3 regions of the Blastomonas sp. UPD001 genome follow, and region 2 is predicted to be linked to each of the others. Evidence: predicted binding sites of a transcription regulator. Region 2 holds the regulator's gene; each other region holds the start of a gene.

Region 1 (4,281 bases), 570 kb from region 2:
GAGCGTGCCCGAGGTGCGATCGAGGTTCAGATAATCGAGCCCGACATTGTTGAGAAAGCCTAGCCGTTCGATGATCTCTTTCAGGATCGCCTTGGCGATCTGCTGCTGCTGCGGCCCCAGCCTGTCGTTGAGCGTCTCGAAGAACTGCAGCGCATCGGCAACCGAGCGCCGGGTGGAGATCGAGATGTCCTCGCCCGCCACCTTGACCGAGAGCGCCTCGGGCTTGAGACGCGCGCCATCGCAGACTTCGCAGGGCTGCGCGGTCTGGTACTTGCTCAGCTCCTCGCGCATCCAGGCGCTGTCGGTCTGGAGCATGCGGCGGTTGAGATTGCCGATCACGCCCTCGAACGGCTTCTTGACCTCGTAGCTCTTGCGCCCGTCCTGGAAGCGCAGCGTCACCGGCTTACCTGCGGTGCCATGCAGGATGACCAGCCGCGCCTCGCCGGGCAGGTCCTGCCAGGGCGTGTCGAGCGAGAAACCGAATTCGCGCGCCAGGCTGGCGAGCACCTGCATGTAATAGGGCGAGGGCGGGTTCGACTTGGCCCAGGGCACGATCGCGCCCTTCTTGAGGCTCAGTTCCTCGTTGGGTACGACCAGTTGCGGATCGAAATACATTTTCTCGCCCAGGCCATCGCAGGCGGGGCAGGCGCCCTGCGGCGCGTTGAACGAGAACAGCCGCGGCTCGATCGCCTCGATCGTGAAGCCCGATACGGGGCAGGCGAAGCGTTCGGAAAAGATGATGCGGTTATCGGGGATGCCGGCGTTCTTCATGCCCTTCTTGGGCTTGTCGTCTGTGCTGGCGGGGCCATCCGCGACGGCCGGCGGCGCCGGCTCGCCCAGCGCTGCCACCGTGCCATCCGCGAGATCGACATAGGCCAGGCCATCGGCGAGCTTGAGCGCGGTCTCGAAACTGTCGGCAAGACGTGTCTCGATGCCTTCGCGCACCGCCATGCGGTCGACGACCACCTCGATGTCATGCTTGTACTTCTTGTCGAGCGAAGGCGCGGCATCGATCTCGTACATCTCGCCATCAATGCGCACGCGGGTGAAGCCCGCCTTCTGCCATTCGGCCAGTTCCTTGCGATACTCACCCTTGCGGCCGCGCACCACGGGCGCGAGCAGATAGAAGCGCGTGCCCTCGGGCAGCGCCATCACGCGGTCGACCATCATGCTGACCGTCTGAGCGGTGATCGGCAGCCCGGTCGCCGGCGAATAGGGTACCCCGACGCGCGCCCAGAGCAGGCGCATGTAATCGTAGATCTCGGTGACGGTCGCGACCGTCGATCGCGGGTTGCGGCTGGTGGTCTTCTGCTCGATGCTGATCGCGGGGCTGAGGCCGTCGATATGCTCGACATCGGGCTTCTGCATCATCTCGAGGAACTGGCGTGCATAGGCCGAGAGCGACTCGACATAGCGCCGCTGGCCCTCGGCATAGATGGTGTCGAAGGCCAGCGACGATTTGCCGCTGCCCGAAAGCCCGGTGATGACGATCAGCTGGTCGCGCGGCAGATCGATGTCCACGCCCTTGAGATTGTGTTCGCGCGCGCCGCGCACAGAGATGTGAGTGAGCATGAACGGCCTTATGTTCTATTGATGTTCCGCTGGCAAGCGGGAGAAATCACGCTGCGGCGCGATAGCGGGGTCGCGGGCGGAACATGGGGCCGCGTCCCTCGCGCTGCAAGGGCTGCGCATGCGATGAATGGAACCGCTTTGAGCGATGATCGTAGCCGTGTTAATCGAGATCAACTTTGTCTTGAGGGAACACGATCATGAAATTCCGTCCGTTCGGCCGCGCTTCGCTGGCCATCGCCCTGACCGCCTCGGTGCTTGCCATTCCCGCTATCGCGCAGCAGGCCAGCGCGCCGGCGACCACCGAGCCCGATACCGGATCGATGGAACCGTCGCCGGTGACCCGCAACCCCAGCACGCCCGAGGAGCAGGCGGAGCGCGAAGCGGCGAACACCGCGCAGGTTCAGGCATCGAGTGCGCAGCTCGCGCAGAATGCCGCCAACCTCGCCAACTACGAAGCGCGGCGCAGCAGCTACGAGAACCAGATGAAACTGTATGAAAATACGGTGGATTCGCGGGCTCGCGCCGAATCCGAATATGCCGAAGTGAAGAAGCTTTACGACGCCATCTATACGCAATGGGAAGCCGATGTCGCGGCTTGCAACGCCGGCGATCGCAAGCGCTGCGCCCAGGCACCCGTCATGCCGAAATAACTATGCCCTGCGCCGCGCCCGGCGTTCGGGTATCCGGCTAGAGTTTCGGCAGCACCAGAGTGAAGCGCGCCCCCTGGCCGGGCGCGCTTTCCACTGTCAGGTCGCCTTGCATCGCCAGGGCGAGCCGCCGCGAAATATACAGGCCGAGACCGCTGCCGCCATCGCCGCTGCGGCCCAGGCGCTCCCATTTGTTGAATAATCGCTGCTGCTCCTCGTCGGACAGACCCGGCCCCTGGTCGGCGACGGTGACGCTCGCCCAATCGGGGCCGTCGTCGAGCCTGAGCCAGATCATCGAACCATCGGGCGCATAGTTGATCGCATTGCCGAGCAGGTTGAGCAGCACCTGCAGCACGCGGCGGAATTCGCCGATCGCCGGCAGGCTGTCGTCTTCCGCGGGCCGGTCGATGCGGATCGAGCGGTCGGCGGCCTTGAGCGCGAGCAGGCCTGCGGCGCGGCGCGCGAGATCGGCGAGATCGACCGGCTCGCGTGCAGCACTGAAGCCGCTCGCCTCGATCGCCTCGAGATCGGCGAGATCGTCGATCAGCGCGAGCAGGTGCCGTCCAGCGGACGCGATATCGCCGGCATAGCTGGCATAGTCGGCGCGCAGCGGACCTTCGAGCCGCCCACCGATCGTCTCGGCATTGGCGATGATCCGCCCGATCGGCTGGCGCAGCGCCGGGCCGATCTGGCTGCCGAACATATGCGCCAGCCGCTCGCCGTCGAACAGCGGCGGCGGGGCGGCGACCGCTTCGGGCTCGGTTCGGGCGCTTCGGCCAATTGCAGGCTCCACCCGGCGCCGGCATCGTCGCGCGATCTGTGCAGCGTCCAGCAGCGGGCGTCGCCGACCAGTCTCACGCGCACGCCGTTATGACAATCCGCCAGCACGAGCGGTGCGCCATCCTCGGTCGCGATCAGCGCGCCGACAGGCTTCAGCGTCACGCGCTCGGCCTGCCAGTCGGCGGGCAGCGCAAGCGGGCTGCGAACATGCAGGATGCGGCCGAGCGGATCGACGCGAAGATGGACATAATTCTCAGCGGCAGGGACAGAGGCGGGCAATGGTGCAGCGCCCGCGGCTTCGGGCAGCGGCTGTTCGCGCCACTGGCTGAGCAACAGATCGACACCTTCCGCGTCGGGCGTGCAATCGCACCAGAGGTCGATCGCCACGTCGGGGCCGAACACGGTTACCGGACGCGACAGCCGCATGCCGAGGCGCAGCGCATGCCGGGCAAGGTCGAGCAGCCTGGGAAGGGCCAGCACCCCGCCATCCTCGCCGCCGAGGGCGTGGTGCAATTCGCTGATCCGGGCATCGGCGTGCAGCAAACGCCCATCGCGGTCGAGCCGGACGGCTCTTCGTGGATCGGCGGCCGGGCGGGCCGACGCAGGCACTGCGGAATTCGCCTCGGCGTTCACCACACGGCTCCCGTTTGCGCCAGCGGATCGAGGTTGCGCCATCCGGCGACCAGCCGCGCAGCATCTTCTTGGGCCAGCGCGCGCAGATCCGCCGCCGGCGGCAGCGTGTCGGGGGGCAACGATGCCAGCGCAGCCAGTCCCTGAAGCAGCGGTGCAGCGATATCACCCTCCAGCCCGGATGCGCGCAGCACCACCGATAGTCGCGCCAGATCGGGATCGCGCAGCATGTCGAACAGCAGTTCGGCCGAAAGCCCGCTCGCCCGCTCGAGCATGGCGAAGATCAGGCTCGGGCCATTGTCGGCGAGCGACCAGGCATCGCCGCTGCGGGGCAGTTCGAACAGATGGCAGAACCGCATGAGCCGGTGCGGGCGTCCCCGGCGCTCGTCAAAGCCCTGCAGAAAGGCCTCGCCAGCCCGGTTCAGTTGCAGCGGGTCGCCAGCGGCGCGCTCCTGGAGAAAGACGAGGCACGCGCGCACGAGGCCATGCAGAGTCTCGGGCGGCAGTTCGTCGGGATCGATCGCGAAACCCTGCGCGCGGCTGAGAAACCGGCTCTGCGCTATGATCAGCGCCATCGCGGCCTCGGCCAGTTCGTCCTGCGCATCGCCGACTTGCGCTTCCACGCGCGACGGCAGTTCCGCTGTCGCAAGCC
Region 2 (4,281 bases):
GGCGAATCGCTGATGCGCCAGCCCGACGTGACGATCGCGACGCGACAGCTGCTCACCGGAGCGGCGGCCTGATGGACAAGCTCACCCATCTCGACGCCACCGGCGCGGCACAGATGGTCGATGTCTCGGCCAAGCCCGATACGGTTCGCGAGGCGGTGGCCGAGGGCGTCATCGCCATGGCCCCGGCGGTGATCGCCGCGATCCGCGCGGGCGACATCAAGAAGGGCGACGTGCTGGGCACTGCGCGCATCGCGGGCATCATGGCCGCCAAGCAGACCAGCAACCTGATCCCGCTGTGCCACCCGCTGCCGATCGCCAGCGTTTCGGTCGATTTCGATTATGTCGAGACCGGCGTGCGCGTCGAGACCCGCGTGCGGACCAACGGCAAGACCGGCGTGGAGATGGAGGCGCTGACCGCCGCGAGCGTCGCGCTGCTGACGATCTACGACATGGCCAAGGCGCTCGACAAGGCGATGGTCATCGGACCCGTGCGGCTGCTCGCCAAGAGCGGCGGCAAGTCGGGCGACTGGACCGCCGGCTGATGGCGGGCGGGCTGATCGCGCTCGACGAGGCGCGCGACCGCCTGCTTGCGCTTGCTGCACCCCGTCCCCCCGTTACGCTATCGCTGGTCGACGCGACCGGCCTGACCCTGGCCGAGCCTCTGCTGTCGAAGCGCAACCAGCCCGCCGCCGATCTGTCCGCGATGGACGGCTATGCCGTGCGCAGCGCGGACCTGCCCGGCCCCTGGCGAGTCATCGGCGAGAGCGCGGCGGGGCGGCCCTTTTCAGGCACGATCGGCGCAGGCGAGGCCGCGCGCATTTCCACCGGCGCGATGATCCCCGACGGCGCCGACTGCGTGGTGGTGCAGGAGGATGTCGCGCGCGACGGCGACCGGCTGACGCTGACCGGCGATGGCCCTGCGGCGCCTGGCGCGCATATCCGCCGCGCAGGGCATGATTTCGCGACCGGAGCGCTGCTCGCCGCCGCCGGCGCGATCATTGATGCACGGCTGATCGCGCTCGCGGCGATGGCGGGGCATGGCGCGCTCAGCGTGTTTCCGCGCCCGCGCATCGCGATCCTGAGCACCGGCGACGAGCTGGTGCCGCCGGGCCAACCGCTCCCCTCGCCCGCGCATATCCCGGCGAGCAATGGCGTGATGCTCGCCGCGCTGCTCGCGGGCCTTCCCTGCGATCTGATCGTCCCGCCGCTGCTGCCCGATGACCGCGCGACGATCACGGCCGCGCTGCAAGAGCACAGCCAGGCCGATATCATCGTCACCACCGGCGGCGCATCGGTGGGCGATCACGATCTCATCCAGCCCGCGCTCACCGATGGCGGCGGCGCCGTCGATTTCTGGCGGATCGCAATGCGGCCGGGCAAGCCGGTGATGGTAGGCAAGCTGGGCGATGCGATCGTGCTCGGGCTGCCGGGCAATCCGGTGTCGGCCTATGTCACCGCGACGCTGCTGCTGCTGTCGCTGGTGCGCCAGATGCTGGGATATCAGGCACTTGTGCCGGTGATCTCGCAAGCAATCGCAGGCGATCCCTTCCCCGCCAACGGCCCACGCCAGGATTTTGTGCGTGCGCGCTGGCATGACGGACGGCTGGTGCGCCTCGGCAACCAGGACAGCGGCGCGCTGCTCGCGCTGCACCGGGCCGATGCGCTGGTGGTGCGCCCCGCGCATGCAGCCGCCGTCCAACCGGGCGAACCGATCGACTATATCGCGCTTGCGCAGCCGACTTGACACAAGGTCTTGACCTGACCGTCTTTGTTTCGTAATTGTTCCGTATTCGTTCGAACGTAGGTTCGGCGCAGAAAGGAACATCGGCGATGCTGACCCGCAAGCAACATGACCTGATCCGCTTCATCCAGGAACGGCTGGAGGCCGATGGCGTCTCGCCGTCGTTCGAGGAAATGAAGGAAGCGCTCGATCTCAAGTCCAAGTCGGGCGTGCACCGGCTGGTCAGTGCGCTCGAGGAACGCGGCTTCATCCGCCGCCTGCCCAACCGCGCGCGCGCGCTCGAAATCCTGAAATTGCCCGAGGCGAGCGTGAAGCCGCGCGAGAAGGAATTGGCCGCCGCTGCCGCCGCGCGCGCCGACGCCGCGAGGAGCAATATCGTCAGCATGGACGCGGTGCGCAAGGCGGTGTTGCCCGAACCGGCGAACAGCAATGTGCTCGAGATCCCGCTGCACGGCCGCATCGCCGCCGGTGCGCCGATCGAGGCTTTCGAGGGCACCGAGATCCTTCCCGTTCCCGCCGCTTTGCTCGGTGCAGGCGAGCATTATGCGCTCGAAGTGTCGGGAGATTCGATGGTCGAGGCGGGCATTCTCGACGGCGATTTCGCGCTGATCAAGCGCACCGAAACCGCGCGCGACGGCGAGATCGTGGTCGCGCTGGTGCGCGGCGAGGAGGCAACGCTCAAATATCTGCGCCGCGAGAACGGCCGCATCCGGCTCGATCCCGCCAATGCGTCCTATGCGCCGCAGTACTACGCGCCGCACGAGGTGCAGGTGCAGGGCAAGCTGGCAGGCCTTCTGCGCCGCTATCACTGATGCCGAACGCGGGTCCGGCGCGCGCCGGGCCCGTTTTGCTCACGCGCCGTCTCAGGTGCGCGTGAGCCCCATGTCCTCGAGCAGCCGCCCCATATGCTGCTTGAACGGAAAGAACCCCTTGCGCGCGTGCGGCCAGAAGGTCTCGTCCCAGTCGCGGCGGACCTGGACGAGTTCGATCCCTTCGCCCTGTAGTGCCCTGGCGATGTCCGCCAGCCGCGCCGCTACCGGGCCGACCGGCGCATAAGGCGTAATGACCCGGCTGACACCGGCGGCGCGTGCCGCCTGCGCGACCGCCCCGGCGTCCAGCCCATCGACCTGCTTCACCGGCCCGGCACTCATCTCGCCGAGCAGAGCGGCCATGTCGCGGGCCGCCTCGGCGACGAAGCCGCGTGACCTGTCGCCCCAGAGCAAAGCGGGATCGGCCGCGATGCAAATGCCCCGGATATCGGCTCCGCGCCAGAGCGCCGCATCGGGCGCCATGTCCTCGCTGGTCACCAGCAGCAGCGCCGGAGCGCCCTGGGCGGACCCCGCTTGCGGCAGCGGTGACGCGGCTGGCACCGGCGCTTCGGTCAGCGGCTCGGCCCTCTTCGCCAGTCCCTTGGGCGCAAACCGCCCGCCGGTATGGCGCGCGATATTGTCGTCGGTGGCGAGATAGGTCTTGCCCGCGGTCTGCAGGCCCGCGACCCAGCGCCAGGACAATGTGTTGCTCGCCGCATCGGCATCGACCAGATGGCGCAAAAAGAAATCCGCGCCCAGCGTCCAGGGCAGCCGCAGCGTGAAGATCCAGACCGAGGCGAACCACATGCGCGCGTGGTTGTGCAGATATCCTGTCTCGACCAGCTCGCGCGCCCAGTCGTCGAAACCCTCGATTCCGGTGCGCCCCCCCTCCGCCTGTTCGAGCGCGCGGACATTGCGCAGCCGCTCGCGCTGGTCGTCGCGCTCGGCGAGGAAGCGCGTCCAGATGCCGGGCCGCATCTCCAGCCAGCCCTTCCAATAGGTGCGCCAGAGCACTTCCTGCACATATTTCTCTGCCGCCGCGAGCGAATGCTGCTCGAGCACCGCCGCGCAGAGCTCCTGCTCGCTCAGCAGGCGATAGCGCAGCCAGGGCGAGAGCCGCGACACCGCGCTCGGCCGGTCGGGCCCGAGATCGCTGTTGCGCCCCTCGGCATAGGTGCGACCAGCGCGTGGCACGAAATCCTGCATCCGCTTGAGCCCGGCGGCGCGCGTCGGTTCGAACAGTCCGTTCATGCCCGGCGCTCCCGGAAAAGGCCTTGCAGACGTGGTCTGATCCTCAGGAAACGCAGATAGGCCCGTTCGAGCAGCGCCAGCACCGGCATCCAGCGCGCGATGAGGCCGAGCGGACGCAGCAATGGAATGGCGCGCCACATCGCCGCGAAGGCCGCCGCGCCCGAGAGCATCACGCCCTTCTCGCGCGCATGGAAACGTTCGAGCAGCGCCTTGCGGTCGAGCGGGCAAGAGCCGCCGGGCGTCGATACGTCGATAAAGGCGATCGCCCCGCGCCGGTCGAGCCGCCGCATGAGCGCGATCTCTCGGGTGCAGAGTGGGCACGCGCCATCGTACCAGACTTCCAGCTTGTTCCCGTGCACGCGCGCCACCCCATATGGTTCGTCTTTGGTCGAGATAGATACGCGCTGAGCTGTCGCAACGGATGCGCCCTCGCAAATGGGGCCATATCCGGCATCCACCGATCCCGATTAATGGGAAATT
Region 3 (4,281 bases), 660 kb from region 2:
CTCGGTGCCGCCTGCGCGTTCGGCGATATCGTACCAGATCTCGGCCGATGCGGCCTCGCCCGAACCTTTCCAGGCAGCGCGTGCGGCTGCCTTTTGCGCGGCCATCGCGGTGTCGAAACCTTCGCGATCGACGCCGAGGCCGCGGCTGCGCAGCGCGTCTTCGGTCAGGTCATAGGGGAAGCCATAGGTGTCGTAGAGGCGGAACGCGGTTTCGCCCGAAAGCACCGCGCCTTCGGCGAGATCTGCGGTGGCCTCGTCGAGCAGCCGCAGCCCCTTGTCGAGCGTCTGGCGGAAGCGGGTTTCCTCGCGCTCCAATGTCTCCTCGATCAGCGGCTGCGCGCGCAGGAGTTCGGGGAAGGCCTGGCCCATTTCGGCGACGAGCGTCGGCACCAGACGGTGCATCAGCGGGTCCGCCGCACCGAGGATATGCGCATGGCGCATCGCGCGGCGCATGATCCGGCGCAGGACATAGCCGCGCCCTTCATTGGCGGGCAGCACGCCATCGGCGATCAGGAACGAGGTGGCGCGAAGATGATCGGCGATGACGCGATGGCTCGCCTGGTTGTCGCCAGTGGTCGCGGTGCCGGTCGCCTGGCCCGAGGCGGCGATCAGCGCCTTGAACAGGTCGATATCGTAATTGTCGTGCACGCCCTGCATGACGGCGGCGATGCGCTCGATGCCCATGCCGGTGTCGATCGACGGCCGCGGCAGGTTGGTGCGGCTGCCATCGGCATGCTGTTCATATTGCATGAACACCAGGTTCCAGATCTCGATAAACCGGTCGCCGTCCTCGTCCGGCGATCCCGGCGGGCCACCGAAAATGTGATCGCCATGGTCGTAGAAGATCTCGCTGCACGGGCCGCACGGCCCGGTATCGCCCATCGACCAGAAATTGTCCGAGGTGGCGATGCGGATGATGCGCTCGTCGGGCAGCCCGGCGATCTTCTTCCACAGCCCGAACGCCTCGTCATCGGTGTGATAGACGGTGACGGTCAGCCGGTCGGCGGCCAGGCCCCAGGTCTTGTTGACCAGCGTCCAGGCGTGATGGATCGCCTCTTCCTTGAAATAGTCGCCGAACGAGAAATTGCCCAGCATCTCGAAAAAGGTGTGGTGCCGCGCCGTATAGCCGACATTGTCGAGATCGTTGTGCTTGCCCCCGGCGCGGACGCATTTCTGCGACGAGGTGGCGCGCGGATTGGCGCGGGTCTCGAGCCCGGTGAACACGTTCTTGAACGGCACCATGCCGGCGTTGACGAACATCAGCGTCGGGTCGTTGTGCGGGACCAGCGGCGCGGAAGGAACGATGTCATGGCCGTTGCCTCCGAAATATTCGAGGAACGAGCGCCGGATGTCATTTGTCGATGTCATGGCTGCGACATAAGGCGAGTTGAAGCGAGATTGAAGCAATATATGCGCAAAAATGAAGGGACAGAGCCGCTTGCTGCCGCCCTGCCCCCTCGATCATACATTCGATAGCGATCCGGCGAAGCCAGCCCCAGAGCAGGCGCCGCCATCTGCCGGATTACATATCGTCGCCGACATCGTCCTCGGCATCGGGACCGGTCATCATCTCTTCGGCGACCTTGTCCTGCTGGCCGCGGATCAGGCCCTCGATCTTGGCCATCATCTCGGGATGTTCCTTGAGGAACGTCTTGGCGTTCTCGCGGCCCTGGCCGATGCGCACCGAATCATGGCTGAACCAGCTGCCGGCCTTCTCGACGATGCCCGCCTTCACGCCAAGATCGAGAATCTCGCCGATCTTGGAAATGCCCTCGCCATACATGATGTCGAATTCGACCTGCTTGAACGGCGGCGCGACCTTGTTCTTGACGACCTTCACCCGCGTGGTGTTGCCGACGATATCGTCGCGGTCCTTGATCTGGCCGGTGCGGCGGATGTCGAGACGCACCGAGGCGTAGAATTTCAGCGCATTGCCGCCGGTGGTGGTTTCCGGGTTGCCGTACATCACGCCGATCTTCATGCGCAGCTGGTTGATGAAGATGACCATGCAGCGCGAGCGGCTGATCGAACCGGTGAGCTTGCGCAGCGACTGGCTCATCAGGCGCGCCTGCAGGCCGACATGGCTGTCGCCCATCTCGCCCTCGATTTCCGCCCGCGGCACCAGAGCCGCGACCGAATCGACCACCAGCACGTCGATCGCGTTCGAGCGGACCAAAGTGTCGGTGATCTCGAGCGCCTGCTCGCCGGTATCGGGCTGCGAGACGATCAGCTCGTCAATATTGACGCCGAGCTTCTTGGCATAGACCGGGTCGAGCGCGTGTTCGGCATCGACAAACGCGGCGGTGCCGCCATTCTTCTGCGCTTCGGCGATCACGTGCAGCGCGAGCGTCGTCTTGCCCGAGCTTTCCGGACCGTAGATCTCGATCACGCGGCCGCGCGGCAGGCCGCCGACGCCGAGCGCGATGTCGAGGCCCAGCGATCCCGTCGAGATCGCCTCGACCTGCATCGCCTCCTTGGAGCCCAGCCGCATCGCCGACCCCTTGCCGAAGGCCCGGTCGATCTGAGCCAGCGCCGCATCGAGCGCCTTTTGCCTGTCCATGGATTTTGCCTCTTTTTCGGTCTGGATGAGTTTAAGCTGCCCGGCCATTGCCATGCCCTTTCCTGCCTAATTGCTCCGGTCCTCCGGCGCAACGACTCAGTGATGTACCCAATCTGTTCTAATGGAACAGTTAGGGAACATCGTTGCAGAACGCAAGGGCAAAACGCGTGTCAGATGCGCGCGAGCACCGCCTCGAGCGACGCCAGCGTATAGGGCTTGGGCAAGGTGGGGGCGGACGCGTGCTCGGGCGGGATGGTATCCCCTCCCCCTGTCGCGAAGACATAGGGCACGCCCATGTCGCGCAGCGCATCGGCGAGCGGCCAGCATTTCTCGCGCCCCAGATTGACGTCGAGGATCGCGGCATCGAAGCCGCCTGCCTGCACCGCGGCCAGACCATCGTCCAGGCTGGCGACCATGGCAGCGATCTGGTGACCGGCAAGGTCGATGAAATCCTCGAGCAGCATCGCAATCATCGCCTCGTCCTCGGCGATCAGAAAGGTCCTGGACTCACTCACGTCTCTAGCTTTCCTTCATTCGCTGGGGCCTGTTCGCCGGGGGTGGCGGATGCGGCGAGCGCGCCGTGCACGGCATCGACGATCTGCGCAACCGAAAACGGCTTGGGCAGGAAATGGACCTGATCGATCGAGATGCTCTGCCGAAGCGTTTCCTCGGCATAGCCCGACATGAACAGGATCGGCAGGCCCGGCATGCGCTTGCGCATTTCCACCGCCATGCCCGGGCCGTCGAGATTGGGCATCACCACATCGCTGACGACGAGATCGAACGGCCCGCTATCGCCCAGCCGCTCGAGCCCGTCCTCGCCATCGCTCGCGGTCACCACGGTAAAGCCCTGGCGCGTCAGCGCGCGCTCGGCGACCGCGCGGACCATGTCCTCGTCCTCGACCAGCAGCAGCCGCGCATGGCCCCATTGGCCGGGATTGACCTTGGCGGGCTTGCGGCTGCGCTGTTCGACCGCGCCGCCGCGATAGACCGGGAAATAGATCGAGAAGGTCGTGCCCTGGCCGGGTTCGGAATCGACGAAGATATAGCCGCCCGACTGCTTGACGATGCCGTACACCGTCGACAGGCCAAGCCCTGTGCCCTTGCCGACATCCTTGGTGGTGAAGAACGGCTCGAAGATGCGCGCCTGCACGTCGGGGGGCATGCCGGTGCCGCTGTCCTCGACCAGGATCGCGCTGTAATCGTCGACCGGCAGGATATCGCTGTTCATCGCGCGCACGTCCGCCGCCGTCACCTTGCGGGTGCGGATGGTGAGCGTCCCCCCCGGCGGGCGCTTGGCGAGCATCGCATCGCGGCCATTCACCGCGAGATTGACGATCACCTGCTCCAACTGACCGGGATCGGCACGGACGGGGCCGAGATTGCGGTCATGCTGCACCTCGAGCACGATCTTCTCGCCGATCAGCCGTTTCAGCAGTTCGGACGTGTCGGAGACGATATCGGGCAGCTGCAGCACCTGTGGCCGCAGGGTCTGCTGGCGCGAGAAGGCGAGCAGATGCCGGGTCAGCGAGGCCGCGCGGTTGGAATTGCTGCGGATCTGCTGGATATCGTCGTAATCGCTGTCGCCAGGGCTGTGCCGCATCAGCATCAGGTCGCAATGGCCGATGATCGCGGTCAGCACATTGTTGAAATCATGCGCGACCCCGCCCGCGAGCTGGCCGATCGCCTGCATCTTGCTCGCCTGCGCGACCTGGCGCTTG

The links. The regulator LexA, encoded in region 2, represses DNA repair genes until DNA is damaged. The targets are predictions, from matches to a motif close to GTTCCNCNCTTGTTCT.
Region 1: uvrA (excinuclease ABC subunit UvrA) is a predicted target of LexA. The motif match lies at 1,585-1,600, and genes of this name have one in related genera.
Region 3: recA (recombinase RecA) is a predicted target of LexA. The motif match lies at 2,684-2,699, and genes of this name have one in related genera.

What each region holds. Positions count from the first base shown of each region.
Region 1 is NZ_QKVT01000001.1:477,308-481,588, forward strand. Features, by position in the region: gene uvrA (excinuclease ABC subunit UvrA) at 1-1,572, opposite strand, end outside; gene DM995_RS02285 (hypothetical protein) at 1,770-2,222, shown strand; partial or broken gene DM995_RS02290 (sensor histidine kinase) at 2,260-2,922, opposite strand; gene DM995_RS02295 (hypothetical protein) at 3,629-4,281, opposite strand, start outside.
Region 2 is NZ_QKVT01000001.1:1,043,197-1,047,477, forward strand. Features, by position in the region: gene trpC (indole-3-glycerol phosphate synthase TrpC) at 1-72, shown strand, start outside; gene moaC (cyclic pyranopterin monophosphate synthase MoaC) at 72-542, shown strand; gene DM995_RS05135 (molybdopterin molybdotransferase MoeA) at 542-1,744, shown strand; gene lexA (transcriptional repressor LexA) at 1,831-2,553, shown strand; gene DM995_RS05145 (FAD-binding domain-containing protein) at 2,605-3,801, opposite strand; gene DM995_RS05150 (thiol-disulfide oxidoreductase DCC family protein) at 3,798-4,160, opposite strand.
Region 3 is NZ_QKVT01000001.1:384,171-388,451, reverse strand. Features, by position in the region: gene alaS (alanine--tRNA ligase) at 1-1,368, opposite strand, end outside; gene recA (recombinase RecA) at 1,523-2,608, opposite strand; gene DM995_RS01880 (response regulator) at 2,731-3,075, opposite strand; partial or broken gene DM995_RS01875 (ATP-binding protein) at 3,072-4,281, opposite strand, start outside.